4 regions of the Lysinibacillus sp. YS11 genome follow, and region 1 is predicted to be linked to each of the others. Evidence: a T-box and tRNA genes for the amino acid it is inferred to sense, from the RefSeq annotation. Region 1 holds a T-box; the other regions hold tRNA genes.
What was found. The T-box of region 1 lies ahead of ileS (isoleucine--tRNA ligase). A T-box ahead of a tRNA ligase gene usually reads a tRNA of that ligase, here a tRNA-Ile.
Positions count from the first base shown of each region.

Region 2: it has a tRNA-Ile gene. The T-box ahead of ileS (isoleucine--tRNA ligase) is inferred to sense a tRNA for this amino acid. The anticodon was not compared.
Region 3: it has a tRNA-Ile gene. The T-box ahead of ileS (isoleucine--tRNA ligase) is inferred to sense a tRNA for this amino acid. The anticodon was not compared.
Region 4: it has a tRNA-Ile gene. The T-box ahead of ileS (isoleucine--tRNA ligase) is inferred to sense a tRNA for this amino acid. The anticodon was not compared.

Region 1 covers NZ_CP026007.1:2,430,839-2,437,806, reverse strand. The annotation lists gene LBYS11_RS12010 (S-layer homology domain-containing protein) at 1-858, shown strand, start outside; gene LBYS11_RS12005 (DJ-1/PfpI family protein) at 913-1,497, opposite strand; gene LBYS11_RS12000 (Lrp/AsnC family transcriptional regulator) at 1,639-2,082, shown strand; gene LBYS11_RS11995 (sigma-70 family RNA polymerase sigma factor) at 2,144-2,662, shown strand; gene LBYS11_RS11990 (DUF3221 domain-containing protein) at 2,655-3,623, shown strand; T-box leader at 3,816-4,054, shown strand; gene ileS (isoleucine--tRNA ligase) at 4,116-6,968, shown strand, end outside.
Region 2 covers NZ_CP026007.1:3,542,623-3,549,590, forward strand. The annotation lists partial or broken gene LBYS11_RS17635 (FecCD family ABC transporter permease) at 1-235, shown strand, start outside; gene LBYS11_RS17640 (FecCD family ABC transporter permease) at 235-1,290, shown strand; gene LBYS11_RS17645 (ABC transporter ATP-binding protein) at 1,306-2,100, shown strand; tRNA gene LBYS11_RS17650 (tRNA-Glu) at 2,244-2,315, opposite strand; tRNA gene LBYS11_RS17655 (tRNA-Ser) at 2,318-2,408, opposite strand; tRNA gene LBYS11_RS17660 (tRNA-Asn) at 2,419-2,495, opposite strand; tRNA gene LBYS11_RS17665 (tRNA-Ile) at 2,500-2,576, opposite strand; tRNA gene LBYS11_RS17670 (tRNA-Gly) at 2,578-2,651, opposite strand; tRNA gene LBYS11_RS17675 (tRNA-Phe) at 2,657-2,732, opposite strand; tRNA gene LBYS11_RS17680 (tRNA-Asp) at 2,791-2,866, opposite strand; tRNA gene LBYS11_RS17685 (tRNA-Met) at 2,870-2,944, opposite strand; tRNA gene LBYS11_RS17690 (tRNA-Ser) at 2,998-3,090, opposite strand; tRNA gene LBYS11_RS17695 (tRNA-Ile) at 3,106-3,182, opposite strand; tRNA gene LBYS11_RS17700 (tRNA-Met) at 3,190-3,263, opposite strand; tRNA gene LBYS11_RS17705 (tRNA-Ala) at 3,292-3,367, opposite strand; tRNA gene LBYS11_RS17710 (tRNA-Pro) at 3,384-3,460, opposite strand; tRNA gene LBYS11_RS17715 (tRNA-Arg) at 3,470-3,546, opposite strand; tRNA gene LBYS11_RS17720 (tRNA-Leu) at 3,555-3,643, opposite strand; tRNA gene LBYS11_RS17725 (tRNA-Gly) at 3,649-3,723, opposite strand; tRNA gene LBYS11_RS17730 (tRNA-Leu) at 3,760-3,844, opposite strand; tRNA gene LBYS11_RS17735 (tRNA-Lys) at 3,862-3,937, opposite strand; tRNA gene LBYS11_RS17740 (tRNA-Thr) at 3,945-4,020, opposite strand; tRNA gene LBYS11_RS17745 (tRNA-Val) at 4,024-4,099, opposite strand; rRNA gene rrf (5S ribosomal RNA) at 4,110-4,225, opposite strand; gene LBYS11_RS17755 (cysteine desulfurase family protein) at 4,504-5,574, opposite strand; gene nadB (L-aspartate oxidase) at 5,675-6,968, shown strand, end outside.
Region 3 covers NZ_CP026007.1:279,679-286,646, reverse strand. The annotation lists gene LBYS11_RS01400 (CynX/NimT family MFS transporter) at 1-384, shown strand, start outside; gene LBYS11_RS01395 (hypothetical protein) at 452-982, opposite strand; gene LBYS11_RS01390 (nitric oxide synthase oxygenase) at 1,032-2,078, opposite strand; tRNA gene LBYS11_RS01385 (tRNA-Glu) at 2,649-2,720, opposite strand; tRNA gene LBYS11_RS01380 (tRNA-Asn) at 2,722-2,798, opposite strand; tRNA gene LBYS11_RS01375 (tRNA-Ile) at 2,805-2,878, opposite strand; tRNA gene LBYS11_RS01370 (tRNA-Gly) at 2,883-2,956, opposite strand; tRNA gene LBYS11_RS01365 (tRNA-Phe) at 2,962-3,037, opposite strand; tRNA gene LBYS11_RS01360 (tRNA-Ser) at 3,044-3,136, opposite strand; tRNA gene LBYS11_RS01355 (tRNA-Ala) at 3,150-3,225, opposite strand; tRNA gene LBYS11_RS01350 (tRNA-Pro) at 3,241-3,317, opposite strand; tRNA gene LBYS11_RS01345 (tRNA-Arg) at 3,333-3,409, opposite strand; tRNA gene LBYS11_RS01340 (tRNA-Lys) at 3,428-3,500, opposite strand; tRNA gene LBYS11_RS01335 (tRNA-Gln) at 3,514-3,588, opposite strand; tRNA gene LBYS11_RS01330 (tRNA-His) at 3,598-3,673, opposite strand; tRNA gene LBYS11_RS01325 (tRNA-Trp) at 3,722-3,795, opposite strand; tRNA gene LBYS11_RS01320 (tRNA-Tyr) at 3,800-3,883, opposite strand; tRNA gene LBYS11_RS01315 (tRNA-Thr) at 3,891-3,966, opposite strand; tRNA gene LBYS11_RS01310 (tRNA-Asp) at 3,975-4,050, opposite strand; tRNA gene LBYS11_RS01305 (tRNA-Val) at 4,055-4,130, opposite strand; rRNA gene rrf (5S ribosomal RNA) at 4,142-4,257, opposite strand; rRNA gene LBYS11_RS01295 (23S ribosomal RNA) at 4,325-6,968, opposite strand, start outside.
Region 4 covers NZ_CP026007.1:3,549,986-3,556,953, reverse strand. The annotation lists rRNA gene LBYS11_RS17885 (23S ribosomal RNA) at 1-2,430, shown strand, start outside; rRNA gene rrf (5S ribosomal RNA) at 2,542-2,657, shown strand; tRNA gene LBYS11_RS17875 (tRNA-Val) at 2,668-2,743, shown strand; tRNA gene LBYS11_RS17870 (tRNA-Thr) at 2,747-2,822, shown strand; tRNA gene LBYS11_RS17865 (tRNA-Lys) at 2,830-2,905, shown strand; tRNA gene LBYS11_RS17860 (tRNA-Leu) at 2,923-3,007, shown strand; tRNA gene LBYS11_RS17855 (tRNA-Gly) at 3,044-3,118, shown strand; tRNA gene LBYS11_RS17850 (tRNA-Leu) at 3,124-3,212, shown strand; tRNA gene LBYS11_RS17845 (tRNA-Arg) at 3,221-3,297, shown strand; tRNA gene LBYS11_RS17840 (tRNA-Pro) at 3,307-3,383, shown strand; tRNA gene LBYS11_RS17835 (tRNA-Ala) at 3,400-3,475, shown strand; tRNA gene LBYS11_RS17830 (tRNA-Met) at 3,504-3,577, shown strand; tRNA gene LBYS11_RS17825 (tRNA-Ile) at 3,585-3,661, shown strand; tRNA gene LBYS11_RS17820 (tRNA-Ser) at 3,677-3,769, shown strand; tRNA gene LBYS11_RS17815 (tRNA-Met) at 3,823-3,897, shown strand; tRNA gene LBYS11_RS17810 (tRNA-Asp) at 3,901-3,976, shown strand; tRNA gene LBYS11_RS17805 (tRNA-Phe) at 4,035-4,110, shown strand; tRNA gene LBYS11_RS17800 (tRNA-Gly) at 4,116-4,189, shown strand; tRNA gene LBYS11_RS17795 (tRNA-Ile) at 4,191-4,267, shown strand; tRNA gene LBYS11_RS17790 (tRNA-Asn) at 4,272-4,348, shown strand; tRNA gene LBYS11_RS17785 (tRNA-Ser) at 4,359-4,449, shown strand; tRNA gene LBYS11_RS17780 (tRNA-Glu) at 4,452-4,523, shown strand; partial or broken gene LBYS11_RS17775 (VOC family protein) at 4,583-4,998, opposite strand; gene nadA (quinolinate synthase NadA) at 5,164-6,267, opposite strand; gene nadC (carboxylating nicotinate-nucleotide diphosphorylase) at 6,254-6,968, opposite strand, start outside.

The sequences.
Region 1 (6,968 bases):
ACAACAGAAGTAAAAGAGGAAGAGCCTAAAGAGGAGCAAGTAACAGAAGAACAACCTACTACAACAAAGGATAGTGCTTTGTTAGAGGAAGTATTTACGAAAACATTAGCCAAGCAAAAAGAGCTAAAAAGCATGAAGGCTACCATGACGATCTCTCAGACAGTAGAGGCAAACGATGGTAAGGAAACCATGAAAATGGATTCTAAAGGCAACATGAAGATGGAAATTGTTACAGAGCCAATGCAATTCTTTGCTGATGGTTCAATGGCTTTAACAGATCCAACAAGTGGTGAAGCGATTAATTTGCCAATTAAAATGTATATGACGGCTAAAGATGGTATGTATATGTATGAGGCAGAACAAAAGGCCTGGGTAAAGTTCCCGAAACAATTATTTGAAGATGTACTGAGCCAAACAGGGATGCAGCCAGATGCAACTGAACAATTGGAGATGCTACAAGCATTTGCTGAAGATTTTACATTAGTAGAATCAGCAAACCGTTATGAATTAACATTAAAAGGCTCTGGCGATAAATTCACAGAGCTAGTGAAGCAGCAGCTTGGCGCAATGGATTTAGGAATGGAAGCGGATCTAGAGGCACAATTAGGCAATATTTCCTTTGATGGTCTCACATATAAATTATTGATTAATAAAGAAACATTCGATGTAGAAGAAATTGCTATGGACATGACATTAAAGATGCAAGTAGAAGGCAATTCGATCAAAACAAGACAGCAAACAACGATCAAATATCATGATTTCAATGCGGTAACGACAATTACGATTCCAAAAGATGTGCTAGACAATGCAAAGGAAATGGATTTAAGTGCATCAGAAACAGCACCAGTAAGTAAATAATACAAAAAGTAGGTTTATGCCAAGTATATTGGTATAAGCCTACTTTTTTATGCTTTAGTGGAAGCCCATTAATTCTTTTACTTTCGCTGTGTTTGGAGCAGATGTTAGAGTTTCTAGTAAGCGAAAGGCAACATCAAAGGCTGTTCCTGGATTGGAGGAGGTGATGATATGATCAGTTTGCACAATGCGCTCGTTGACAATTGCTGCACCATAGCCCTTTAGCTGTGCTAAACGTTTACTTGTTGGATGATTATAGGTTGTTGCTTGACGATGCTGAAGAATTCCACTGTGGCCTAAAATAAGAGAAGCTACACAGATTGTTGCAATCGGTTTTTTCTGTTCATCAAAGTGACGAACGACTGCCTGAAATTCCTCGCTAAACGCATCCTCATAAAAACCGGCTTCCTCAAAGCCTCCAGGAATCGCTAATGCATCAAAATCCTCTAATACAATTTCATGGAGCAATTTTTCAGGAGTGACTTTAAAATTCCAGGTGCATTGCAGCTGTTCATGCAGGCCGACCGTAACCACATCTGTTGTACCATCACCTTCCCACTTATTCCAGCCGAGCACATCAGTAAAGACGCTTGCCTCCACCGCTTCAAAGCCATTTGCTAATAGTAACAATATTTTTTTCATGTTTGATTTGCCTCCTTTATTGATATTATTGTAAACAAAAGGGAGAAAAGATTACATACGTTGTATAATGGATTTTAGGTAAAAAACTTTATTTGAAAAGGTATTATGTCATAAATAATTTATTTAGAAAGGTGAAGGACCATGGATCATATTGATACACAAATATTACAGCAGTTACAGCAAAATGCCAAAATCTCTATGAAGGAATTAGCCACTACCGTTCATTTATCCTCTCCTGCCGTTATTGAAAGAATCAGAAAGCTAGAGGAGCAGGGTGTGATTGAGGGCTATCATGCAAAGGTAAATCTGAAAAAGATGGAGCGTACGATTGAAGCCATTATTTTATTTAAGTCCATTGATTGTAAAAGTCTTTCTTCATTTTGTAATGCTCATCCTGATGTTTTGGCATGTTATCGAGTGGCTGGGGAAATTAGCTATATTGTTAAATTAGCGACCTATTCAGTAGAAACATTAGAACAATTTATTGATGCGGCTATGCCCTATGGCACACCTTCTACTAATATCGTGTTATCTTCAACGGAAAAACAAGTGATTACACCATTTACTGACAATGATTTGGAGTAAATGACAAAAAAAGCAAACCTCGAAGCCGGGAGCACCGTTTATAGGGTAGAGAGGAGGAAGAATGTTGCTAATTCATGAACTGGAAAAAATAATGGAACAGCATACAGAGAGGCTTATTCGTCTTGCCTTTTACTATGTGAGAGATTTACAAAGTGCTGAAGATATCGTACAGGATGTCTTTATTAAATTCTATGATAATCAGCAAAACTATGAGGAACGTGGGGAGCTAAAGGCGTATTTATCGAAATTAGTTAGTAATCGAAGTAAAGATTATTTACGCAGCTGGACCTATCGGAAAATTCAAGTGCAACAGAAGATTTTTCCGCAGCAAACCGTTATGAGAAGAGATATGCTTGTACAGCATGATGAACGTACTTTGATTGAAAATGCGATTCTAGCTCTCCCTTTCAAACAGCGAGAGGTCATTATACATTTTTATTTTGAAGAAATGCCTGTGGTAGATATTGCAGAGCTGTTAACGATTCCTGAAAGCACCGTCAAAACAAGGCTACGTCGTGGGCGAGAGTTATTGAAGCTACAATTACAGCATGTTGAATGGGAGGTGCTCCTGCATGAGTAAAATGGATGCTCGCGTAGTAAAGGATTTATCAGAAAGTAAAAAGCGTGTGATGACAAATGTGGTTCAGCATTTACAGCAACGCCAAGAAAAAAAATCTGCAAAACGCTGGACATATGGTGTTTTGGCTATGATTTTAAGTGTCTGCATAGGGCTGTTTATATATCAGCAATATAATGAACAACAACAGCAAGCTTCTACTATTCCACCCGTATTAGATGAGCGGATTTTAGAGCTATATTTACAACTTGATTCTTTTATGAACGGAAAGAATCGTTTATATAAGGCAAGTTTTGATAATTTTTTATATTTTGAATCGACCTTTGCTTATGCGCAATCGAAAAAACTAGTACCTACACAAGAGCAAGTAGATAAGGCACTCGAACAGTTCATGGAAGAGTGGAGCTATGAGGATGATACTCGGCCAACTTATGATAAGTTTCTGCAAATGTTGCAAGTCACAAACGAAGGGTTTATAGAGAACTATGGCAAGCCAATTGCCTATAAAATGGCTACATTTGACTTGTTATGGGAGGCAAGCCAAGCCGATTATAAGGATGTAAGTAGTCCCATTCGTACATGGTTTGTCGAGCAAGAAGCCATGAATTATTTAGAACAACATTATCATAAAGACATTGCTTCCTTACGAGAAAAATATAAAATCCCTGAAAAGGACAGCCAAATGAAGCTCATCAGAAGTGGAACCGTCTTAGCGATCAAGGAACATGAATTTTTAGTTGTCTCAGGCGTCTTGGCTAGCGAGGTTGGGCAAAAATCTGTCGATGAATTAGTGCAAAAACATAGTAATGGTACATGGTTTCCTCTAGTGGATGTCCCGCAAACACTATCAGTTGGTGATCGAGTAGAAGTTCAATATAGACAGTCGATTGGGAACGATGACGCTCAGCCATTCATTGATTATAAGGATATCGTAGAAATGAAAATAGTAAAGGAATCTCCCTAACAAGAAGCTAGACATTCTCGTGCTATTCAATAGTAAAACATTGCTGAAGAGCTTTTTGATTCAAACCATTCAACAGCCACAATATGCTGATCTCCATTAAAGTATTGCCACTTGTCTCAACGAAATTTTTTAAGATTGTCCACCGTTGACAGACAATTGGTAATTTGCTAAGATGAAGGACAATAAAAGCATACAAATTCGTTGATGAGAAAGAGTAGTGTTTCATTTTGTTCTACAGAGAGCCGACATTTGGTGGAAGTCGGTGTGCAGGTGTTACATGAAAATCCTCTCTGAGAAGATTAGCTGAATGGAGTAAGCTAATCCGGGTGTCTACCGTTAAAAAGAACACGTATGATTGTACGTTGCTGAGTGCTATTGGCCATCGTGTCAATAGAATTAGGGTGGTATTCGCGGTTAACCCCGTCCCTTTTCCTTGGGACGGGGTTTTTTGTATGCCTTTTATACAAATTTGCTTGTATAGGAGGAACTAATATGCAGAAAGAACAAAAGAAAGAAACAACGGTTGAACGAGAAACAAGGATTCGTACATTATGGGCGCAAGAAGGGACCTTCGCCAAATCCGTAAGTAATCGTGCTGAACAGCAGCCCTTTGTATTTTATGAGGGACCCCCAACAGCGAATGGTTTACCACATGTTGGCCATGCATTTGGTAGAACCATAAAAGATGTGGTGGCACGTTATAAAACAATGCAAGGCTATTTAGTTGAACGCAAAGCAGGTTGGGATACACATGGGTTGCCTGTGGAATTAGGGGTAGAAAAGGCATTAGGAATCTCAGGAAAGCAGGAGATTGAGAACTATGGGGTGGAGCAATTTATTCAAGCATGTAAGAAGAGCGTTTTTACCTATGAGCAAAAATGGCGTACTTTTACAGAGCAGCTTGGCTACTGGCTTGACATGGATGATCCTTACCTAACATTAAGTAATGACTATATTGAATCTGTGTGGCATATTTTAAGCCATGTTCACAAGGAAAAACTGTTATACAAAGGACATCGCGTTTCACCTTATTGCCCTAGCTGTCAAACTTCCTTAAGCTCTCATGAGGTGGCACAGGGCTATAAGGATGTTAAGGATTTATCCGTTACTGCAATGTTTAAGCTAGAGGATCGAGACGAATATATCTTAGGCTGGACAACGACGCCTTGGACATTACCAGCCAATGTAGCCTTGGCTATGAATCCTGCTCTTCGATATGTCCGTGTAAGGCATGCAAACAACATCTATATACTAGCCAAATCATTGGTATCAAAGGTTTTTTCAGAGCCTGTAGAAATATTAAGTGAGCATGACGGACAGGAGTTTGCAGGTGTTTCCTATATATCGCCATTTTCCTATGTAACCGTCGATAAAGGGCATATCATTGTCATGGCAGATTATGTGACAGAGCATAGTGGAACAGGAATTGTACACATAGCACCTGCTTATGGAGAGGACGATTATAAAACGGTACAGCAACATGGCTTGTCCTTTGTCAATGTAGTTGATCTTAAAGGCTGTTATACAGAAGCGGTACCTGAGCTTGTTGGACGATTTGTGAAAGATTGTGATGTCGATATCATTAAAATGCTTGCAGCAAAAGAGCTTTTATTTGCTAAAGAAAAATATGAGCATAGCTATCCGCATTGCTGGCGCTGTGATTCACCATTATTGTACTATGCAACAGATAGCTGGTTTATCAAAATGTCGGCATTAAAAGAGCAGCTTTTACAAAATAATCAGCATGTGACATGGTACCCTAGCCATATTAAGGATGGACGATTTGGCAACTTCCTAGAAAACTTAGTGGATTGGAATATTAGTCGTAATCGTTATTGGGGGACACCACTCAATGTGTGGATCTGTCAGGATTGTAATCATGAGGAGGCACCTAACAGTGTTGCTGCGCTACAACAATTAGCCAAAGGAGCTGTCAATGAACAATTAGAGCTCCATAAGCCATTTATAGATGCTATTGTCTGTACCTGTCCTGTCTGCCAGGGCGACATGAAACGTACGCCTGAAGTTATCGATGTTTGGTTTGACAGTGGCTCGATGCCATTTGCCCAACAGCATTATCCTTTTGAAGACGTAGCGAACTTTCATCATCAGTTTCCAGCAGATGTGGTCATTGAGGGCATCGACCAAACGCGAGGATTTTTCTATAGCTTATTAGCAGTATCGACCTTGTTTACAGGAAAACCACCTTATAAAAATGTGCTATCGTTAGGGCATGTACTCGATGAGCATGGACAGAAGATGTCCAAAAGTAAAGGCAATGCATTAGAGCCTGTTGAGTTAATCCAGGAGTATGGAGCAGATGCTCTACGTTGGGCATTTTTAGTTGATAGCTCACCATGGAATCCAAAGCGTTTTTCGAAGAAAATTGTCTTAGATGCGAAATCTAAGCTGGTGGATACACTCGACAATACGTTTAAATTTTATGACATGTATGCCCAGATCGATAATTTTACGTATGATGCTACAAATACAGGTACACGTTCACAGCTAGATCATTGGATATTGTCCCGCTTACATCACACTATCCAGCTTGTCACAACCTCTATGGATGATTATCAATTTACACAGGCTACAAGGGAAATTGGTCAATTGGTGGAAGAGTTAAGCAATTGGTATATACGTCGTTCACGTGCTAGATTTTGGGCAAATGGAATGACAGCAGATAAACGAGGTGCACTTAGCACACTTTACGAGGCACTGACATCCATTTGTCAATTAATAGCACCGTTTACACCATTTATAGCAGAGGATATCTACCGTCAACTATGTGGAAAAAGTGTTCATCTTGAGGAATATCCAATATTCGACGATCAACTAGTGGATGTGAAGCTTGAACAAGAAATGGCAACGGTCTTAACAGTTGTGGAACTTGGACGTAGTATTCGCAATAGTCAGGGAATAAAGGTCAAGCAGCCTTTAAGTGAACTCATTGTTGCCCTAAAAGGTGAACTGTCGGATTACCAAGCCTATAGCGAACTCATTCAGGATGAGTTAAACATCAAAGCTTGTAGATGGACACATGATTTTTTAGCCTATGAAAGCGTGCATTATAAATTGAATTTTAAAACAGCGGGAGCGGCATTTGGTCCAAAGGTTCATCAAGTAAAAGAGTATGTGTTGGCATTAACAGAGGAAGAGAAACAAAGGCTACAACATCATGAAACTGTGGATCTCATGATGGACGGTCAACAGCTAACATTATTAAGAGAACATGTAATAGCTGAATCAATCGTCAAGGACCATTATATTTTAGCGGAGGATAGCACTTGCCGTGTCTTGATGAGTGTTCAACTTACAGAGAGCTTACTACAAGAAGGGCAAATA
Region 2 (6,968 bases), 1.1 Mb from region 1:
TGGCCCCATTGGTTTTATAGGGATTGTCGTTCCCCATTTTGCGCGCAAGTTTGTCGGCACTGATCATCGATGGCTTATTCCTATGGCTGCTTTACTTGGGGGGATACTTTTATTGCTGGCTGATGTTGCGGCTCGTTATATTATCATGCCACAAGAAGTTCCAGTAGGCGTCATGACTGCTATGATTGGCACACCATTCTTTATTTACCTTGCGCGAAAAGGTGGAAAAAAATAATGAAACATGTAAAAACAATTCGTTTACTTCAACAAAAAATTTCATTTTTAATAGATGTACAAGCTATAAAAAAATTAACAGTGATTTGCATACTAACTCTTGCCGTGTTCTTTCTTAGTGCATCATTTGGTGATTCATTCATCAATCCATTTAAAGTTTTACAAGCTTTTTTTGGTTACGGCTCAGATTTTGATCAACTGATTATTATTGATTTTCGAATGCCTCGAATTTTCATGGCCTTGTTTGCTGGAATGGCGTTAGCCGTCGCAGGTGCAGTTTTACAAGGAATCATTAAAAATCCACTTGCCTCACCTGATATAATCGGCATATCTGCTGGTGGTGGGGCAGCGGTTGTTGGTTTCTTAGCCATTTTCAGTGATTCTAATCACTCTTTAACAGTTAGTATAGAGTGGTTGCCATTAGCAGGATTCATAGGTGCTACTATCGTCGGATGTATAGTCTACCTATTTGCTTGGAAAGATGGTGTCACACCAAATCGTCTTGTCTTAATCGGTATTAGCGTGTCGGCATTCATGCAAGCAGTTACTACAATGTTAATGATTATCGGCCCAATTTATCAAGCAAGTGAAGCGAATAAATGGATTACGGGTAGTGTCAAAAGTTCGGATTGGGATCAAGTACAAATCGTTATTCCATTGATTTTTGTACTTCTACTTATAACCTTTTTTATTACTCGGCAGTTAAATGTTCAAGAATTAGGTGATGATACAGCATCAAGCCTAGGGCAGCCTGTTCAAAAAACACGCCTTTACTTAATTCTATTATGCTCCAGTTTAGTAGCGAGTGCCATAGCATTTGCTGGTGCTATTGGGTTTGTAGGATTAATGGCTCCTCATATTGCACGACGCATTGTTGGTTCATCGTTCGGTGTACTTATTCCGGCATCCGCAGCAATTGGTGCATTGCTTGTAATGGTTGCAGATATTATAGGTCGTACAGCATTTAGCCCATTAGAAGTACCCGCAGGCGTCTTTACTGCTGCTATCGGTGCTCCTTACTTTATCTATTTATTATTTAGAAACCCTAAAAAATAAAGGAGTCTATACTACATGACTGAATCTTTATTAACCAAATCTCTAACATTAAGTTATGGTGATTTCAATATTATCGAAGATCTCAATTTATCTATTCCTTTGAATGAAATTACTGTATTAATCGGAGCGAATGGCTGTGGTAAATCCACACTCTTACGCTCCATTGCTCGATTATTAAAACCTAAAAAAGGCTCCGTTTTATTAGACGGTGAGGATATTTTTAAATTATCTACAAAACAAGTGGCTAAAAACCTCTCTATTCTTCCTCAATCTCCTGTTGCACCAGAAGGCTTAACTGTCCTACAACTTGTGAAACAAGGTCGCTATCCTTACCAAAGTTGGCGACAACAGTGGACTGAAAAGGATGAAGAAATCGTTTTAAGCGCTTTAAAAGCTACAGGTACAGAGCATTTACAAGATAGACCAGTAGATGAGCTATCAGGAGGACAACGTCAACGTGCTTGGATAGCTATGACGCTTGCTCAAGATACAGATATCATTCTTTTAGACGAGCCTACGACATACTTAGATTTAACTCATCAAATAGACGTTTTAGATTTACTATTCGAATTGAACCAACAGCAAAAGCGAACTATTATTATGGTACTACATGATATTAATCTTGCTTGTCGCTATGCCGATCATATTATTACAGTGCGTGACCGTGGTGTCTATCGTCAAGGGAAACCAGAAGAAATTATGACCACTGATTTAGTTAATCATGTGTTTGACCTTGATTGCCAAATGACGACAGATCCAATCTTTGGTACACCTCTTTGCATCCCATATGGAAAAGGACGAAAAATTTAATCACTAATTTAAAAAACAACAAACAAGCCTACACAGTTTAATCATTCTGTGTAGGCTTTCATTTATTATAGCTATGTTATAAATCTAAATATCAAGTAAATTAAAAAGTGCAGTAGATGTAAATTCATCTACTGCACTTAGTATGACCCGTACGGGATTCGAACCCGTGTTACCGCCGTGAAAGGGCGGTGTCTTAACCACTTGACCAACGGGCCCATGGCGGAGAAGGAGGGATTTGAACCCTCGCGCCGGTTACCCGACCTACACCCTTAGCAGGGGCGCCTCTTCAGCCTCTTGAGTACTTCCCCAAAATAAAAATGGCTCCGAAGGCAGGACTCGAACCTGCGACAACCTGATTAACAGTCAGGTGCTACTACCAACTGAGCTACTTCGGAATAATGGTGGGCCTAAATGGACTCGAACCATCGACCTCACGCTTATCAGGCGTGCGCTCTAACCAGCTGAGCTATAGGCCCTTGGAGCGGGTGATGGGAATCGAACCCACGACATCAGCTTGGAAGGCTGAGGTTTTACCATTAAACTACACCCGCATAAATGGTGGGTCAGGACGGAATCGAACCGCCGACACTTAGAGCTTCAATCTAATGCTCTACCAACTGAGCTACTGACCCATTTCGTCCATGCTAAGCTTGCTCACTTTTTTGCTTCTCATGACTTTTATTTTAAAAATGGCGGTCCCGACCGGGATCGAACCGGCGATCTCCTGCGTGACAGGCAGGCATGTTAACCGCTACACCACGGGACCTTTTGGTTGCGGGGGCCGGATTTGAACCAACGACCTTCGGGTTATGAGCCCGACGAGCTACCACTGCTCCACCCCGCGATAATTTTATGTTGTTTCGAGTTTTTAAAGCACCATTTATAAAAATTTAAAACTGGAGGAGGTAGAGGGATTCGAACCCCCGCGCGGTGTTACCCGCCTGTCGGTTTTCAAGACCGATCCCTTCAGCCAGACTTGGGTATACCTCCGTTACAATATATAAATGGTGGACCTTGCAGGACTCGAACCTGCGACCGGACGGTTATGAGCCGTCTGCTCTAACCAACTGAGCTAAAGGTCCTTTAAGATGGCGGCAGAGGGGATCGAACCCCCGACCTTACGGGTATGAACCGTACGCTCTAGCCAGCTGAGCTACGCCGCCAGGATCTTTATACTGGTTAATTTACTTATGGTGGAGCCTAGCGGGATCGAACCGCTGACCTCCTGCGTGCAAGGCAGGCGCTCTCCCAGCTGAGCTAAGGCCCCATAATCTTTTTGGAAATGGTCGGGAAGACAGGATTCGAACCTGCGACCCCTTGGTCCCAAACCAAGTGCTCTACCAAGCTGAGCTACTTCCCGTTGTTCTTTTGGCGCGCCCGACAGGAGTCGAACCCATAACCTTCTGATCCGTAGTCAGACGCTCTATCCAATTGAGCTACGGGCGCATTTAAAATGGTGCCGAGGACCGGAATCGAACCGGTACGGTAGTCACCTACCGCAGGATTTTAAGTCCTGTGCGTCTGCCAGTTCCGCCACCCCGGCACATTTGGAGCGGAAGACGAGGTTCGAACTCGCGACCCCCACCTTGGCAAGGTGGTGTTCTACCACTGAACTACTTCCGCATGTGCATAAGCTTTTTTATCTGGCAATGAAAATAATGGTGCGGGTGAAGGGAGTCGAACCCCCACGCCTTGCGGCGCTAGATCCTAAGTCTAGTGCGTCTGCCAATTCCGCCACACCCGCTTATTATTATTTATAAATGGTGAGCCATGAAGGACTCGAACCTTCGACCCTCTGATTAAAAGTCAGATGCTCTACCAACTGAGCTAATGGCTCGAAAAAATGGTGCCGGCTATAGGAATCGAACCCACGACCTACTGATTACAAGTCAGTTGCTCTACCTGCTGAGCTAAACCGGCATATGGTGGAGGATGACGGGCTCGAACCGCCGACCCTCTGCTTGTAAGGCAGATGCTCTCCCAGCTGAGCTAATCCTCCTGGGTATTATGCCTAGCGACGTCCTACTCTCACAGGGGGAAGCCCCCAACTACCATCGGCGCTAAAGAGCTTAACTTCCGTGTTCGGTATGGGAACGGGTGTGACCTCTTTGCCATCATCACTAGACTTGGTTATGTATCATGTTTTGAAGTTGTTTACCTGTCCTTCAAGACAAGAATTATTGTATAACGTTTTCTAACATTGTGCAATACTTTTTTATAAAAAAAAGAAATTATTACTTTTTAAAGATATTTTTGTTAAGTAAGAGAAAATATTGCCCTGCAAAATATTATAGCAATTGTTGGTTCAAAAGAAAACAATTATTTTATTTGGCCGATATTATTAGCTTATAATCTATTTCACTACAAGTGAAGAATATAGATAATCCTTCACTCGTCTTTTCGTTAAATATTTGAAAGCTCTATTTTTAATTTTACAATATCCTCAAGTGTAGTGGAAGGACCAAAAGATATTCTAAAAAATTGGCGTGCCGCTTCCAAAGAAAATCCCATTGATAGAATAGCCTTTGTTCCCGATTCACTATGAATATCACATGCACTACCTGTAGAGATACAGATTCCCGCCTCATTTAACTTTAAAAGAACATATTGCCCCTCTACTTTTTCCATCATTACCCCACAAATATTAGGTAGTTGCTGTTTACACTCAACGAGCTGACATTTTTCAGGTAAATTATTTTCAAAATAATTTCTTAGCGTTTCATAATGTTGCAATTCATATTGATAGTTTTCAATTGCCGCGGCAAAGGCCACGATTGCAGGAGTATCTAATGTCCCCCCTCTAAGACCCCTCTCATGTGTCAAACCTGGTGTTAATGCAGGTACTCTGATTGCAGGGTTCAGATATATAGCACCACAGCCCTTTGGTCCGCCTATTTTATGAGCCGAGATGGTAATCGCATCTGCCCCTTGTGGTATAGCTAGTTTGCCAAATGATTGTACACAATCAACATGACAGAATATATTTGATTTTCTTGCCATCTTTACGATTTTCTCTACAGGCTGGATTGAACCAATTTCAGAATTGACATGTTGAATGGTAATCAAAGCAGTCTCTTCCCGGATTGCTTGTTGCAATTGCCCCAGATCAACACAACCATCCTTCTGCAAAGGTAATTTTGTTACAGTAAAGCCCTTTTTCTCAAGTGTATTCAAAGCCGCATGCACTGACGTATGCTCAGCTTGAGATGAAATAATGTGTTTTCCTTTTTTTGAGGCTAGCGCTAACGACAAGATGGCTATGAGATTTCCTTCTGTTCCACTACCCGTAAAAATTACGCCATCACTAGTTACACCTAGGGCTTGGGCTACAACCTCCCTTGATTGCTGGACAAAATAAAAAGCTTGTCCCCCTAAATCATGCAAACTCGCACTATTTCCATAATACCGTTGTGCCACCTCTACATATGCCTCAAGAGATTCCCTCATCATAGGTGATGTTGCAGCATAATCCATATAAATCATCGTCTTCTTCCTCTCTTGTTCATCAGGTCTTGTTTTCTTTTATATTTTATGTAAAGATAAGTGTCAAGACAACTGTAAAGAAGGTATAACAATGGATGTAAAGACAGACGTCCTTATAATTGGTAGTGGTATTGCTGCACTTCAGGCTGCTTTAGTGCTTGAAAAACATTTTCAAATACAAATTGTTACAAAATCATCTATATATATGAGTAGTTCTTATCGTGCACAAGGTGGGATTGCTGCTGTTACCAGTGAGGAGGATCATATTCAACATCATATTGCTGATACATTGAAAGCTGGAGAGTATCATCATGAGAAAAGGCATGTTAAAACACTTATAAAAGATGGCACTGAGATTATGCAAAACTATCTAAAGGATGGCCTCCCTGTTGATCGGCAGGTCGATGGAAAACCTGCTCTAGGACTTGAAGGAGCACATAGTCATCATCGTATTCTACATGCAGGTGGTGATCGTACTGGTCAGATTTTCATAGATTACTTGCTTCATAAACTTTCGCCCAAAACAAAGATCAATTGCTATGAAATGGCTTATGAGCTTTTACGGAATACAGATGGTGACTGTGTAGGAGTACTAACTAAAGGAGAAAAAGGTACAAAACGTTATTTGGCTCATCATGTTATTTTAGCGACAGGTGGCGCAGGTGCCCTTTATTCAAGTACATCTAATTTCCCAACTAATACAGGGGATGGGATCGCATTAGCATTTCGAGCAGGCGCTGCCATTAGTGATATGGAATTTATGCAATTTCACCCGAGTCTTCTGTGGTGTAAAAATGAAGCAAAGGGATTAGTTTCTGAAGCTGTCAGAGGGGCTGGTGGTATTTTTGTTAATGCCCAGCATCAGCCCATTATGACAGGTTTACATGCTCAACTTGACCTAGCACCAAGACATATTACTGCACTTGCCCTATTTACAAAACGTGCAGCGGGTGAAGAAACATTTATTGATATCACTAACATTCAAGACTTTGAAGCAAAGTTTCCAACAATTGCTCAGCTGTGCCATGTTCATCACGTTCATTTACAAGATGGTCTAATCCCCGTGGCTCCGGGAAGTCATTTCTTGATGGGTGGTGTTATTGCTGATGACAAAGGAAGAACTACTATACCGAACTTATATGCAGTCGGTGAGGTTGCCTGTACAGGCGTACATGGTGCGAATCGTTTAGCAAGTAACTCCCTATTGGAAGGTATTACATTTGGTCAAAAAATGGCGCAGTTCATTATTCAAAAAGGGTGTCATCAAAAAAACTTTTTACTGGAAAAGCATCAATGTCCTGATAAAATGCCACCTTTATTTAGCAAACCCCAATTACAGCAACACATGATGCGGTTCCTAGGTATTGTTAGAAATATTGATGACT
Region 3 (6,968 bases), 2.2 Mb from region 1:
ATTATTGCTGGTAAAATGACTTCTCAACGCCCACTTGTATTGATGTTTACATCCTTCTATTTAGTAGGCTTTGTTGGGGTTGTCATGGAATGGACAAGTCTTGGGGTACTGTGGATGGTTCTTCTAGGGTTAGCAGGTGGTTCTTCATTCGCCCTAGCAATGATGTTCTTCACTCTCCGGACTCGTACTGCATTTGAAGCAGCAGATTTATCAGGCTTTGCGCAATCTTTGGGTTATTTATTTGCCGCAATTGGTCCTATTCTTTTTGGCTACTTGCATGATTTATTTGGCGGCTGGAATATTGCGGGATGGCTCTTTGTCGTTGTAGCAATGTTACTCTTCTTTTGCTCAATGAGAGCCTCTAAGGATGAATATGTGCATTAAAATTAAATAAAGCAGGTGGATTTGATTCCTCCATCTGCTCTATTTCTATATAGTGTTTACACATTACTTAATTGTCGGGTTGCTGGAGTAATGTTAGCAATTCAGCAAGGCATTCTGATGCTTCATTATTATGAGCTGTTATAGTAGAAAAAATAGGAACAGCCTCTTGTAAAAGCATATAACTATAATAGTAATAGCCTACAAAAGCTTGCTCCTCATAGCCCTTTGGCGTTTCTTTCTCCCACTCCTGCTCATCATTATCCTCATTTTCTATCCACAAATAGTTGACGTCTAATAGCTCCTGCATATTTTTAACAGTATTGACTGGGTCGAGATAATCCTTGGTAATAGCATGTGCCACAGCTAAATATAACTGTACCTCTTGTAAGGAGACAACCTCTAATTTTTTACGAATAAGCTTTTTTAGAAGGACAAGCAAAACCCATGGTGTCACCTGCCACAGTGTACCTTGATGTTCAATTAATTCAGCTAGTTGTGTGTATTGCTCCTGTTCTATCAGCTTAGGAATGGCTGTACCTCTACCATAAGGTGTCGTCAATTGTCTCCATGGGATATTGGGAATTTGCTGATCTAACATAGTAAGCCCTCTCTCATCAAAAGTATCGAAAGTAAACAATTCTTTTACACTAATAGCATGGTTTTTGATAAAAATAATTTGGTGTATGATAAATATTTACATAGGGTTTATGGAATATATGAGTTGTGGCAGGGGAAAGTGGTGGGATTAACCATGTCCAGTTGCCTGTAACTTCTCTTCCTGTTGATTTTTCTGCCTCCTCAAACAATTTAAACTGCTGAGCTGCTGTATGATGATCAACAATGCTCACACCATCTTCTTTAAATGAGTGAAGAACAGCAATATTAAGTTCTACTAAAGCACGATCACGCCAAAGAGACGCTTGTTTGGTTGTATCAAGATTAAAAATCTCTGCAATTGCAGGTAACATATTATAACGATCATGATCTGCTAAATTTCGTGCGCCAATCTCTGTTCCCATATACCAGCCGTTAAATGGAGCTGCTTGAAAATCAATTCCAGCCATTTGAAAACGCATACTCGAAATAATAGGTACGGCATACCACTTCATTCCTAATTTTTCCACATCGTTTGACTCTGGATGACGGATTGAGACCTCTACTATATTTTCTTCAGGAATTACAAACATTTGAGGAGCACGATTATCTACCTGTATAACGAGTGGTAGTACATCAAAATCAGTTCCTTTACCTCTCCATCCTAACGACTCACACACTTTTGTAAATTTAATGGACTGTGAATCTCCAATAATGCCTGCATCTGTTTCATAGCCTGCATAACGAATTAGTTGATGATTCCAAATCCGTACTCTATCTGAAGCAAACACTGTTATAGTTGGACGAATTTTCCCATGATTTGTCGCATAATCAATATGTTCTAGTAATTTTTGAAAAATAGCCTTTTCATCTAAAACATCACGTGCATCTACCACATGCAGTGACTGCCAAAACAGACGTCCAATACACTTATTGCTATTTCGCCATGCCACACGTGCGCCAAAAACTAGCTCCTCTGTTGTTGGGTGATATTTACCTGCATCCTTAACTGCCTGTAATCTATTCTTTAACCAAAGTTCTGATTCATTTTGTTCTGTCTGATATAGACTTAAAAATTGCTGTATCTCCTGTATATTCATATCGATTCCTCCACTTATCCTCATATTAGAGGAACAAAACAACAAGCACCATGAAAATAGTAATTGAAAAAACATACATATTTTATATATGAAATAGTTTGTTCATATTTACTCTATAGACTCTCTTTCGTAAGAGAATGTAAGGGAGAAAGATTTTAATTATTATAAAAAGGCTACAGTAGTCATGTAGCCTTTTTCAGGGGGTTGTAGAACAAAGAAATCAATAGAATTTTTGTAAATGGTGAAAAAGCTATACGTTCTGGGCTACTTACTTGCTGCTGTTGCTTCGCTTTCGCATAGAGCAGAACCAGTTTCACAAATTCTCTGGCCAGGATTTCGCCTGTATCGCTATACTAGAGAAGTCAAGCAGCCTTCACAAAAGTATTGACCATGGAAGTGTACGTGGTAAGTGAAACGGCTTATAGGAGCCCATAGTAAGATGCTAGGGGAATTAAATTCAGTCCCTCACCTTGCAAATAGGTCTTTTTCTGCTATTGCATTATCTTTTATCGTTTAAAGAACAGGAGAATAGAAAAAAGCATGTAACACACATCTGTGCTACATGCTTGATGACCCGTACGGGATTCGAACCCGTGTTACCGCCGTGAAAGGGCGGTGTCTTAACCACTTGACCAACGGGCCGTGGCTCCGAAGGCAGGACTCGAACCTGCGACAACCTGATTAACAGTCAGGTGCTACTACCAACTGAGCTACTTCGGAATAATATGGGCCTAAATGGACTCGAACCATCGACCTCACGCTTATCAGGCGTGCGCTCTAACCAGCTGAGCTATAGGCCCATTTTGGAGCGGGTGATGAGAATCGAACTCACGACATCAGCTTGGAAGGCTGAGGTTTTACCATTAAACTACACCCGCAATAATGGTGGGTCAGGACGGAATCGAACCGCCGACACTTAGAGCTTCAATCTAATGCTCTACCAACTGAGCTACTGACCCGAAAAATGGAGGAGGTAGAGGGATTCGAACCCCCGCGCGGTGTTACCCGCCTGTCGGTTTTCAAGACCGATCCCTTCAGCCAGACTTGGGTATACCTCCAAAAATATTACAATGGTGGAGCCTAGCGGGATCGAACCGCTGACCTCCTGCGTGCAAGGCAGGCGCTCTCCCAGCTGAGCTAAGGCCCCATTTATCATGAAAGATGGTCGGAATGACAGGATTCGAACCTACGACCCCTTGGTCCCAAACCAAGTGCTCTACCAAGCTGAGCTACATTCCGTAAACATGATTTTATTGGCGCGCCCGACAGGAGTCGAACCCATAACCTTCTGATCCGTAGTCAGACGCTCTATCCAATTGAGCTACGGGCGCATGTTAATTAAAAAATGATGAGCCATGAAGGACTCGAACCTTCGACCCTCTGATTAAAAGTCAGATGCTCTACCAACTGAGCTAATGGCTCGTGAAATTAAAAATGGCTGGGGTACTAGGATTCGAACCTAGGCATGACGGAATCAAAATCCGTTGCCTTACCGCTTGGCTATACCCCAATTTTAAAATGGGGCGACTGATGGGAATCGAACCCACGAATGTCGGAACCACAATCCGATGCGTTAACCACTTCGCCACAATCGCCACTATATAGATTATATTAGCTGTATTATGAACGAGTACCTCAATACCTGGCAGGGGCAGTAGGAATCGAACCCACACCAAAGGTTTTGGAGACCTCTATTCTACCGTTGAACTATGCCCCTAAAATGGTGGAGGGGGACGGATTCGAACCGCCGAACCCTAAGGAGCGGATTTACAGTCCGCCGCGTTTAGCCACTTCGCTACCCCTCCAAGGGAATGGTGCCGGCGATAGGAGTCGAACCCACGACCTACTGATTACAAGTCAGTTGCTCTACCAACTGAGCTACACCGGCAATAATAATGGCGGTCCCGACCGGGATCGAACCGGCGATCTCCTGCGTGACAGGCAGGCATGTTAACCGCTACACCACGGGACCAAAATGGTGGAGGATGACGGGCTCGAACCGCCGACCCCCTGCTTGTAAGGCAGGTGCTCTCCCAGCTGAGCTAATCCTCCACAAAAAATAAGCGAAGCGACGTCCTACTCTCACAGGGGGAAGCCCCCAACTACCATCGGCGCTAAAGAGCTTAACTTCCGTGTTCGGTATGGGAACGGGTGTGACCTCTTTGCCATCATCACTTCACTTATTCAGCTGAAAGACTTATTCTTTCAAAACTAGATAAACGATACATTGAATGTTTCAAACTTTTTTGGTTAAGTCCTCGATCGATTAGTATTCGTCAGCTCCATGTGTCACCACACTTCCACCTCGAACCTATCTACCTCATCGTCTTTGAGGGATCTTACTTACTTGCGTAATGGGAAATCTCATCTTGAGGGGGGCTTCATGCTTAGATGCTTTCAGCACTTATCCCGTCCACACATAGCTACCCAGCGATGCCTTTGGCAAGACAACTGGTACACCAGCGGTGTGTCCATCCCGGTCCTCTCGTACTAAGGACAGCTCCTCTCAAATTTCCTACGCCCACGACGGATAGGGACCGAACTGTCTCACGACGTTCTGAACCCAGCTCGCGTACCGCTTTAATGGGCGAACAGCCCAACCCTTGGGACCGACTACAGCCCCAGGATGCGATGAGCCGACATCGAGGTGCCAAACCTCCCCGTCGATGTGGACTCTTGGGGAGATAAGCCTGTTATCCCCGGGGTAGCTTTTATCCGTTGAGCGATGGCCCTTCCATGCGGAACCACCGGATCACTAAGCCCGTCTTTCGACCCTGCTCGACTTGTAGGTCTCGCAGTCAAGCTCCCTTGTGCCTTTACACTCTACGAATGATTTCCAACCATTCTGAGGGAACCTTTGGGCGCCTCCGTTACCTTTTAGGAGGCGACCGCCCCAGTCAAACTGTCCGCCTGACACTGTCTCCTGCCCCGCTAAGGGGCATGGGTTAGAATTTCAATACAACCAGGGTAGTATCCCACCGACGCCTCCTTCGAAGCTGGCGCTCCGAGATCTCTGGCTCCTACCTATCCTGTACAAGTTGTACCAAAATTCAATATCAGGCTACAGTAAAGCTCCACGGGGTCTTTCCGTCCTGTCGCGGGTAACCTGCATCTTCACAGGTACTATAATTTCACCGAGTCTCTCGTTGAGACAGTGCCCAGATCGTTACGCCTTTCGTGCGGGTCGGAACTTACCCGACAAGGAATTTCGCTACCTTAGGACCGTTATAGTTACGGCCGCCGTTTACTGGGGCTTCAATTCGCAGCTTCGCTTGCGCTAACCACTCCTCTTAACCTTCCAGCACCGGGCAGGCGTCAGCCCCTATACGTCACCTTACGGTTTTGCAGAGACCTGTGTTTTTGCTAAACAGTCGCCTGGGCCTATTCACTGCGGCTCTCATGCGCTTGCACGCTCAAGAGCACCCCTTCTCCCGAAGTTACGGGGTCATTTTGCCGAGTTCCTTAACGAGAGTTCTCTCGCACACCTTAGGATTCTCTCCTCGACTACCTGTGTCGGTTTGCGGTACGGGCACCTCTCACCTCGATAGAGGCTTTTCTTGGCAGTGTGAAATCAGGAACTTCGTCCATACGGACTCGCCATCACAGCTCAACGTTACAGTGTGCGGATTTGCCTACACACACGCCTTACTGCTTGGACGCGCACAACCAACGGCGCGCTTACCCTATCCTACTGCGTCCCCCCATTTCTCAAACGGTGAGGAGGTGGTACAGGAATATCAACCTGTTGTCCATCGCCTACGCCTATCGGCCTCGGCTTAGGTCCCGACTAACCCTGAGCGGACGAGCCTTCCTCAGGAAACCTTAGTCATACGGTGGACGGGATTCTCACCCGTCTTTCGCTACTCATACCGGCATTCTCACTTCTAAGCGCTCCACCAGTCCTTCCGATCTGACTTCAACGCACTTAGAACGCTCTCCTACCACTGACATCGTAGATGTCAATCCACAGCTTCGGTGAATCGTTTAGCCCCGATACATTTTCGGCGCAGCGTCACTCGACCAGTGAGCTATTACGCACTCTTTAAATGATGGCTGCTTCTAAGCCAACATCCTGGTTGTCTGTGCAACGCCACATCCTTTTCCACTTAACGATTACTTTGGGACCTTAGCTGGTGGTCTGGGCTGTTTCCCTTTTGACTACGGATCTTATCACTCGCAGTCTGACTCCCGTGTATAAATATCTGGCATTCGGAGTTTGTCTGAATTCGGTAAACCGGGATGGCCCCCTAGTCCAAACAGTGCTCTACCTCCAGTATTCTCATCACGAGGCTAGCCCTAAAGCTATTTCGGAGAGAACCAGCTATCTCCAAGTTCGATTGGAATTTCTCCGCTACCCACACCTCATCCCCGCACTTTTCAACGTGCGTGGGTTCGGGCCTCCAGTAAGTGTTACCTCACCTTCACCCTGGACATGGGTAGATCACCTGGTTTCGGGTCTACGACCACGTACTATTTCGCCCTATTCAGACTCGCTTTCGCTGCGGCTCCGCCTTCTAAAGCTTAACCTCGCACGTAATCGTAACTCGCCGGTTCATTCTACAAAAGGCACGCTATCACCCATTAACGGGCTCTAACTACTTGTAGGCACACGGTTTCAGGATCTCTTTCACTCCCCTTCCGGGGTGCTTTTCACCTTTCCCTCACGGTACTGGTTCACTATCGGTCACTAGGTAGTATTTAGCCTTGGGAGATGGTCCTCCCGGATTCCGACGGAATTTCACGTGTTCCGCCGTACTCAGGATCCACTCAGGAGAGAACGAACTTTCGACTACAGGGCTTTTACCTGCTCTGGCGGACCTTTCCAAGTCGCTTCATCTAACTCGCTCTTTTGTAACTCCGTATAGAGTGTCCTACAACCCCAAGAGGCAA
Region 4 (6,968 bases), 1.1 Mb from region 1:
GAACCAGTACCGTGAGGGAAAGGTGAAAAGCACCCCGGAAGGGGAGTGAAAGAGATCCTGAAACCGTGTGCCTACAAGTAGTTAGAGCCCGTTAATGGGTGATAGCGTGCCTTTTGTAGAATGAACCGGCGAGTTACGATTACGTGCGAGGTTAAGCTTTAGAAGGCGGAGCCGCAGCGAAAGCGAGTCTGAATAGGGCGAAATAGTACGTGGTCGTAGACCCGAAACCAGGTGATCTACCCATGTCCAGGGTGAAGGTGAGGTAACACTTACTGGAGGCCCGAACCCACGCACGTTGAAAAGTGCGGGGATGAGGTGTGGGTAGCGGAGAAATTCCAATCGAACTTGGAGATAGCTGGTTCTCTCCGAAATAGCTTTAGGGCTAGCCTCGTGATGAGAATACTGGAGGTAGAGCACTGTTTGGACTAGGGGGCCATCCCGGTTTACCGAATTCAGACAAACTCCGAATGCCAGATATTTATACACGGGAGTCAGACTGCGAGTGATAAGATCCGTAGTCAAAAGGGAAACAGCCCAGACCACCAGCTAAGGTCCCAAAGTAATCGTTAAGTGGAAAAGGATGTGGCGTTGCACAGACAACCAGGATGTTGGCTTAGAAGCAGCCATCATTTAAAGAGTGCGTAATAGCTCACTGGTCGAGTGACGCTGCGCCGAAAATGTATCGGGGCTAAACGATTCACCGAAGCTGTGGATTGACATCTACGATGTCAGTGGTAGGAGAGCGTTCTAAGTGCGTTGAAGTCAGATCGGAAGGACTGGTGGAGCGCTTAGAAGTGAGAATGCCGGTATGAGTAGCGAAAGACGGGTGAGAATCCCGTCCACCGTATGACTAAGGTTTCCTGAGGAAGGCTCGTCCGCTCAGGGTTAGTCGGGACCTAAGCCGAGGCCGATAGGCGTAGGCGATGGACAACAGGTTGATATTCCTGTACCACCTCCTCACCGTTTGAGAAATGGGGGGACGCAGTAGGATAGGGTAAGCGCGCCGTTGGTTGTGCGCGTCCAAGCAGTAAGGCGTGTGTGTAGGCAAATCCGCACACTGTAACGTTGAGCTGTGATGGCGAGTCCGTATGGACGAAGTTCCTGATTTCACACTGCCAAGAAAAGCCTCTATCGAGGTGAGAGGTGCCCGTACCGCAAACCGACACAGGTAGTCGAGGAGAGAATCCTAAGGTGTGCGAGAGAACTCTCGTTAAGGAACTCGGCAAAATGACCCCGTAACTTCGGGAGAAGGGGTGCTCTTGAGCGTGCAAGCGCATGAGAGCCGCAGTGAATAGGCCCAGGCGACTGTTTAGCAAAAACACAGGTCTCTGCAAAACCGTAAGGTGACGTATAGGGGCTGACGCCTGCCCGGTGCTGGAAGGTTAAGAGGAGTGGTTAGCGCAAGCGAAGCTGCGAATTGAAGCCCCAGTAAACGGCGGCCGTAACTATAACGGTCCTAAGGTAGCGAAATTCCTTGTCGGGTAAGTTCCGACCCGCACGAAAGGCGTAACGATCTGGGCACTGTCTCAACGAGAGACTCGGTGAAATTATAGTACCTGTGAAGATGCAGGTTACCCGCGACAGGACGGAAAGACCCCGTGGAGCTTTACTGTAGCCTGATATTGAATTTTGGTACAACTTGTACAGGATAGGTAGGAGCCAGAGATCTCGGAGCGCCAGCTTCGAAGGAGGCGTCGGTGGGATACTACCCTGGTTGTATTGAAATTCTAACCCATGCCCCTTAGCGGGGCAGGAGACAGTGTCAGGCGGACAGTTTGACTGGGGCGGTCGCCTCCTAAAAGGTAACGGAGGCGCCCAAAGGTTCCCTCAGAATGGTTGGAAATCATTCGTAGAGTGTAAAGGCACAAGGGAGCTTGACTGCGAGACCTACAAGTCGAGCAGGGTCGAAAGACGGGCTTAGTGATCCGGTGGTTCCGCATGGAAGGGCCATCGCTCAACGGATAAAAGCTACCCCGGGGATAACAGGCTTATCTCCCCAAGAGTCCACATCGACGGGGAGGTTTGGCACCTCGATGTCGGCTCATCGCATCCTGGGGCTGTAGTCGGTCCCAAGGGTTGGGCTGTTCGCCCATTAAAGCGGTACGCGAGCTGGGTTCAGAACGTCGTGAGACAGTTCGGTCCCTATCCGTCGTGGGCGTAGGAAATTTGAGAGGAGCTGTCCTTAGTACGAGAGGACCGGGATGGACACACCGCTGGTGTACCAGTTGTCTTGCCAAAGGCATCGCTGGGTAGCTATGTGTGGACGGGATAAGTGCTGAAAGCATCTAAGCATGAAGCCCCCCTCAAGATGAGATTTCCCATTACGCAAGTAAGTAAGATCCCTCAAAGACGATGAGGTAGATAGGTTCGAGGTGGAAGTGTGGTGACACATGGAGCTGACGAATACTAATCGATCGAGGACTTAACCAAAAAAGTTTGAAACATTCAATGCACCGTTTATCCAGTTTTGAAAGAGCAAATCTTTCTAAAAAGAGAGCTTCTAGACACAGCAGTACGCCGTGTATGGAAGGTCGACCATAGTCTAGTGATGATGGCAAAGAGGTCACACCCGTTCCCATACCGAACACGGAAGTTAAGCTCTTTAGCGCCGATGGTAGTTGGGGGCTTCCCCCTGTGAGAGTAGGACGTCGCTAGGCATAATACCCAGGAGGATTAGCTCAGCTGGGAGAGCATCTGCCTTACAAGCAGAGGGTCGGCGGTTCGAGCCCGTCATCCTCCACCATATGCCGGTTTAGCTCAGCAGGTAGAGCAACTGACTTGTAATCAGTAGGTCGTGGGTTCGATTCCTATAGCCGGCACCATTTTTTCGAGCCATTAGCTCAGTTGGTAGAGCATCTGACTTTTAATCAGAGGGTCGAAGGTTCGAGTCCTTCATGGCTCACCATTTATAAATAATAATAAGCGGGTGTGGCGGAATTGGCAGACGCACTAGACTTAGGATCTAGCGCCGCAAGGCGTGGGGGTTCGACTCCCTTCACCCGCACCATTATTTTCATTGCCAGATAAAAAAGCTTATGCACATGCGGAAGTAGTTCAGTGGTAGAACACCACCTTGCCAAGGTGGGGGTCGCGAGTTCGAACCTCGTCTTCCGCTCCAAATGTGCCGGGGTGGCGGAACTGGCAGACGCACAGGACTTAAAATCCTGCGGTAGGTGACTACCGTACCGGTTCGATTCCGGTCCTCGGCACCATTTTAAATGCGCCCGTAGCTCAATTGGATAGAGCGTCTGACTACGGATCAGAAGGTTATGGGTTCGACTCCTGTCGGGCGCGCCAAAAGAACAACGGGAAGTAGCTCAGCTTGGTAGAGCACTTGGTTTGGGACCAAGGGGTCGCAGGTTCGAATCCTGTCTTCCCGACCATTTCCAAAAAGATTATGGGGCCTTAGCTCAGCTGGGAGAGCGCCTGCCTTGCACGCAGGAGGTCAGCGGTTCGATCCCGCTAGGCTCCACCATAAGTAAATTAACCAGTATAAAGATCCTGGCGGCGTAGCTCAGCTGGCTAGAGCGTACGGTTCATACCCGTAAGGTCGGGGGTTCGATCCCCTCTGCCGCCATCTTAAAGGACCTTTAGCTCAGTTGGTTAGAGCAGACGGCTCATAACCGTCCGGTCGCAGGTTCGAGTCCTGCAAGGTCCACCATTTATATATTGTAACGGAGGTATACCCAAGTCTGGCTGAAGGGATCGGTCTTGAAAACCGACAGGCGGGTAACACCGCGCGGGGGTTCGAATCCCTCTACCTCCTCCAGTTTTAAATTTTTATAAATGGTGCTTTAAAAACTCGAAACAACATAAAATTATCGCGGGGTGGAGCAGTGGTAGCTCGTCGGGCTCATAACCCGAAGGTCGTTGGTTCAAATCCGGCCCCCGCAACCAAAAGGTCCCGTGGTGTAGCGGTTAACATGCCTGCCTGTCACGCAGGAGATCGCCGGTTCGATCCCGGTCGGGACCGCCATTTTTAAAATAAAAGTCATGAGAAGCAAAAAAGTGAGCAAGCTTAGCATGGACGAAATGGGTCAGTAGCTCAGTTGGTAGAGCATTAGATTGAAGCTCTAAGTGTCGGCGGTTCGATTCCGTCCTGACCCACCATTTATGCGGGTGTAGTTTAATGGTAAAACCTCAGCCTTCCAAGCTGATGTCGTGGGTTCGATTCCCATCACCCGCTCCAAGGGCCTATAGCTCAGCTGGTTAGAGCGCACGCCTGATAAGCGTGAGGTCGATGGTTCGAGTCCATTTAGGCCCACCATTATTCCGAAGTAGCTCAGTTGGTAGTAGCACCTGACTGTTAATCAGGTTGTCGCAGGTTCGAGTCCTGCCTTCGGAGCCATTTTTATTTTGGGGAAGTACTCAAGAGGCTGAAGAGGCGCCCCTGCTAAGGGTGTAGGTCGGGTAACCGGCGCGAGGGTTCAAATCCCTCCTTCTCCGCCATGGGCCCGTTGGTCAAGTGGTTAAGACACCGCCCTTTCACGGCGGTAACACGGGTTCGAATCCCGTACGGGTCATACTAGAAACAGTAGATGCAATTGCATCTACTGTTTTTTGATATTCATAGATACAAAATTTACTCTTGATTCAATGCATTTTCGTCCATATAAACTACTTCCCAGATATGCCCATCTACATCTTGAAAACCCCAACCATACATAAATCCGTGATCTTGTGGTTCACTATAAGGTTTACCACCAGAGGCAAGTGCCTTATTCACTAGTTGATCTACTTGTTCTCGGTTTTCAGCAGAGAGACATAAGATTGCTTCTGCAGAAGTAGTAGTATCTGTAACTTCTTTTTTACTAAATCCTTTAAATCGTTCTTCAACCATTATTAATACGAAGATATTTTCACTAATAATCATTGAGGCTGTTGTTTCATCACTGAATTGTTGATTGAACTCAAAACCTAATTCCTTAAAAAACTGATAGATTTGTTTAGATCTTTTACTGGTAAATTGATAAAGATATTTTTCGATTGAAAAGCCATTTAGTATCACCTCCAAATTGACAGTATCATGGAGCATAAAGTCGTGTCAATTATAGCAAAGCGGGGCGCAAATGGAAGCCATTAGCACTATTAGAAGTAGGCGTTATGTGAACAAAAACAGAAAGGTTATATCTTCAACCTTTCTGTTTAAAAAGTTTTAACTATTTATCCTCTGGCTAGCATTCTTTCAAGTGAACTAAGTGCTTCAGCGGTAGTATGTTCATCTACTTGTATACGGTTATGAGGTTGACCTTGCTCAATATTTTCTAAGCTCCATAACAAATGTGGAAGGTCAATTCGATTCATTGTTAAACAAGGACAAAAGTTTTCGTTTAAGGAGACAATATGTTTATCAGGATGCTGCTTAATAATGCGATTGACAAGGTTCATTTCTGTTCCAATTGCCCATGCAGATCCGCTTGGAGCTCGATTGATTGTATCAATAATGTATTTTGTGGAGCCTGCATCATCAGCCGCTGCAACCACTTCACGGCTGCACTCAGGGTGAACAATTATCCTCATAGTCGGGTGTTCTTTGCGAATAACCTCTGTATGTTGAACAGTAAAACCTTCGTGCACAGAGCAGTGACCCTTCCAAAGAATAACCTGGATATTTTCAAGTGGCTCTTTTGTTTCGAGCAAGTTCTTATGCGGATTCCAAACAGCCATATTTTCAAGAGGTATACCTAAATCATAGGCAGTATTTCTTCCTAAATGTTGGTCAGGTAAAAAGAAGATACGCTGTTTTTGGGTAAAAGCCCATTGAACAAGTTCCTTTGCATTCGATGAAGTGACACAAGCACCACCATGTCTTCCAGTAAAGGCTTTAATAGCCGCAGTTGAGTTAACATAGGTTAGAGGAATAATCGTATCACCAAAGAGTTCTTGAAGAATTGGCCATGCTTGTTCAGTTTGATAAATATCAGCCATATCAGCCATTGAACAACCAGCGCGCATATCTGGTAAATAGATATGTTGCTGTTTCGTTGTCAGCATATCAGCAGTTTCTGCCATAAAATGTACACCGCAAAATACGATGTGTTCAGCTTCCTTATTTGCTGCGGATAATTGAGCTAACTGTAAAGAATCCCCAGTTGCATCTGCAAATTGAATGACTTCATCTTTTTGATAATGGTGGCCAGGAATAAATAATTTAGGACCTAATTTTTTCTTTATTGATAAAATACGAGATTCCATTTCCTTTACAGATAGTGCCCGATAATGCTCTGGGAGTAATGTCGTCTGTTGTAATAAACTAGTGATGGACAAGGGAATGATCTCCTTTCATTTGAACGAGTGCACTAATATCAAAAGCTTTAACTGAATGTGTTAAGGAGCCAAGTGAAATCCATTGAATACCCGTTTGGGCATAAGCCTTTAAATTTTCAAGTGTGATGCCCCCAGATGCTTCAGTCGCAATAGTGGGAGGAACAATGGGAAGCCATGCACGGATTTCTTCTGGGCTACGGTTATCAAACATAATAATATCTGCTCCTGCGTTGATAGCTTCTTCTAATTGTTCTTTTGTTTCAATTTCAACTTCAATTTTTACGGTATGACCGACTTTCGCTCTAGCGGTCTGAACTGCCTTTGTAATGCTACCAGCAAAGGCAATATGATTATCCTTTAGCATAATTGCGTCATACAGGCCATTACGATGATTAAAAGCACCACCAATTCGAACAGCATATTTATCTAGCATACGCAGTCCTGGTAGTGTTTTACGCGTATCACATATTTTTGCGTGAGTACCTACTGTTTCTTGAACGGCAAGATGGGCAGCCGTTGCAATAGCAGACATACGTTGAATAAGATTTAAAATGACACGCTCACCGATTAATAATTTTTGTAAGGGACCTTTAATCACAGCGAGTACATCACCTGACTTCACCATCTCTCCATCTTTTGTATGAAGATTGACTTCGATTGATCGATCGAGTAAGAGAAAGCCATGCTCAATAATGTTAGCC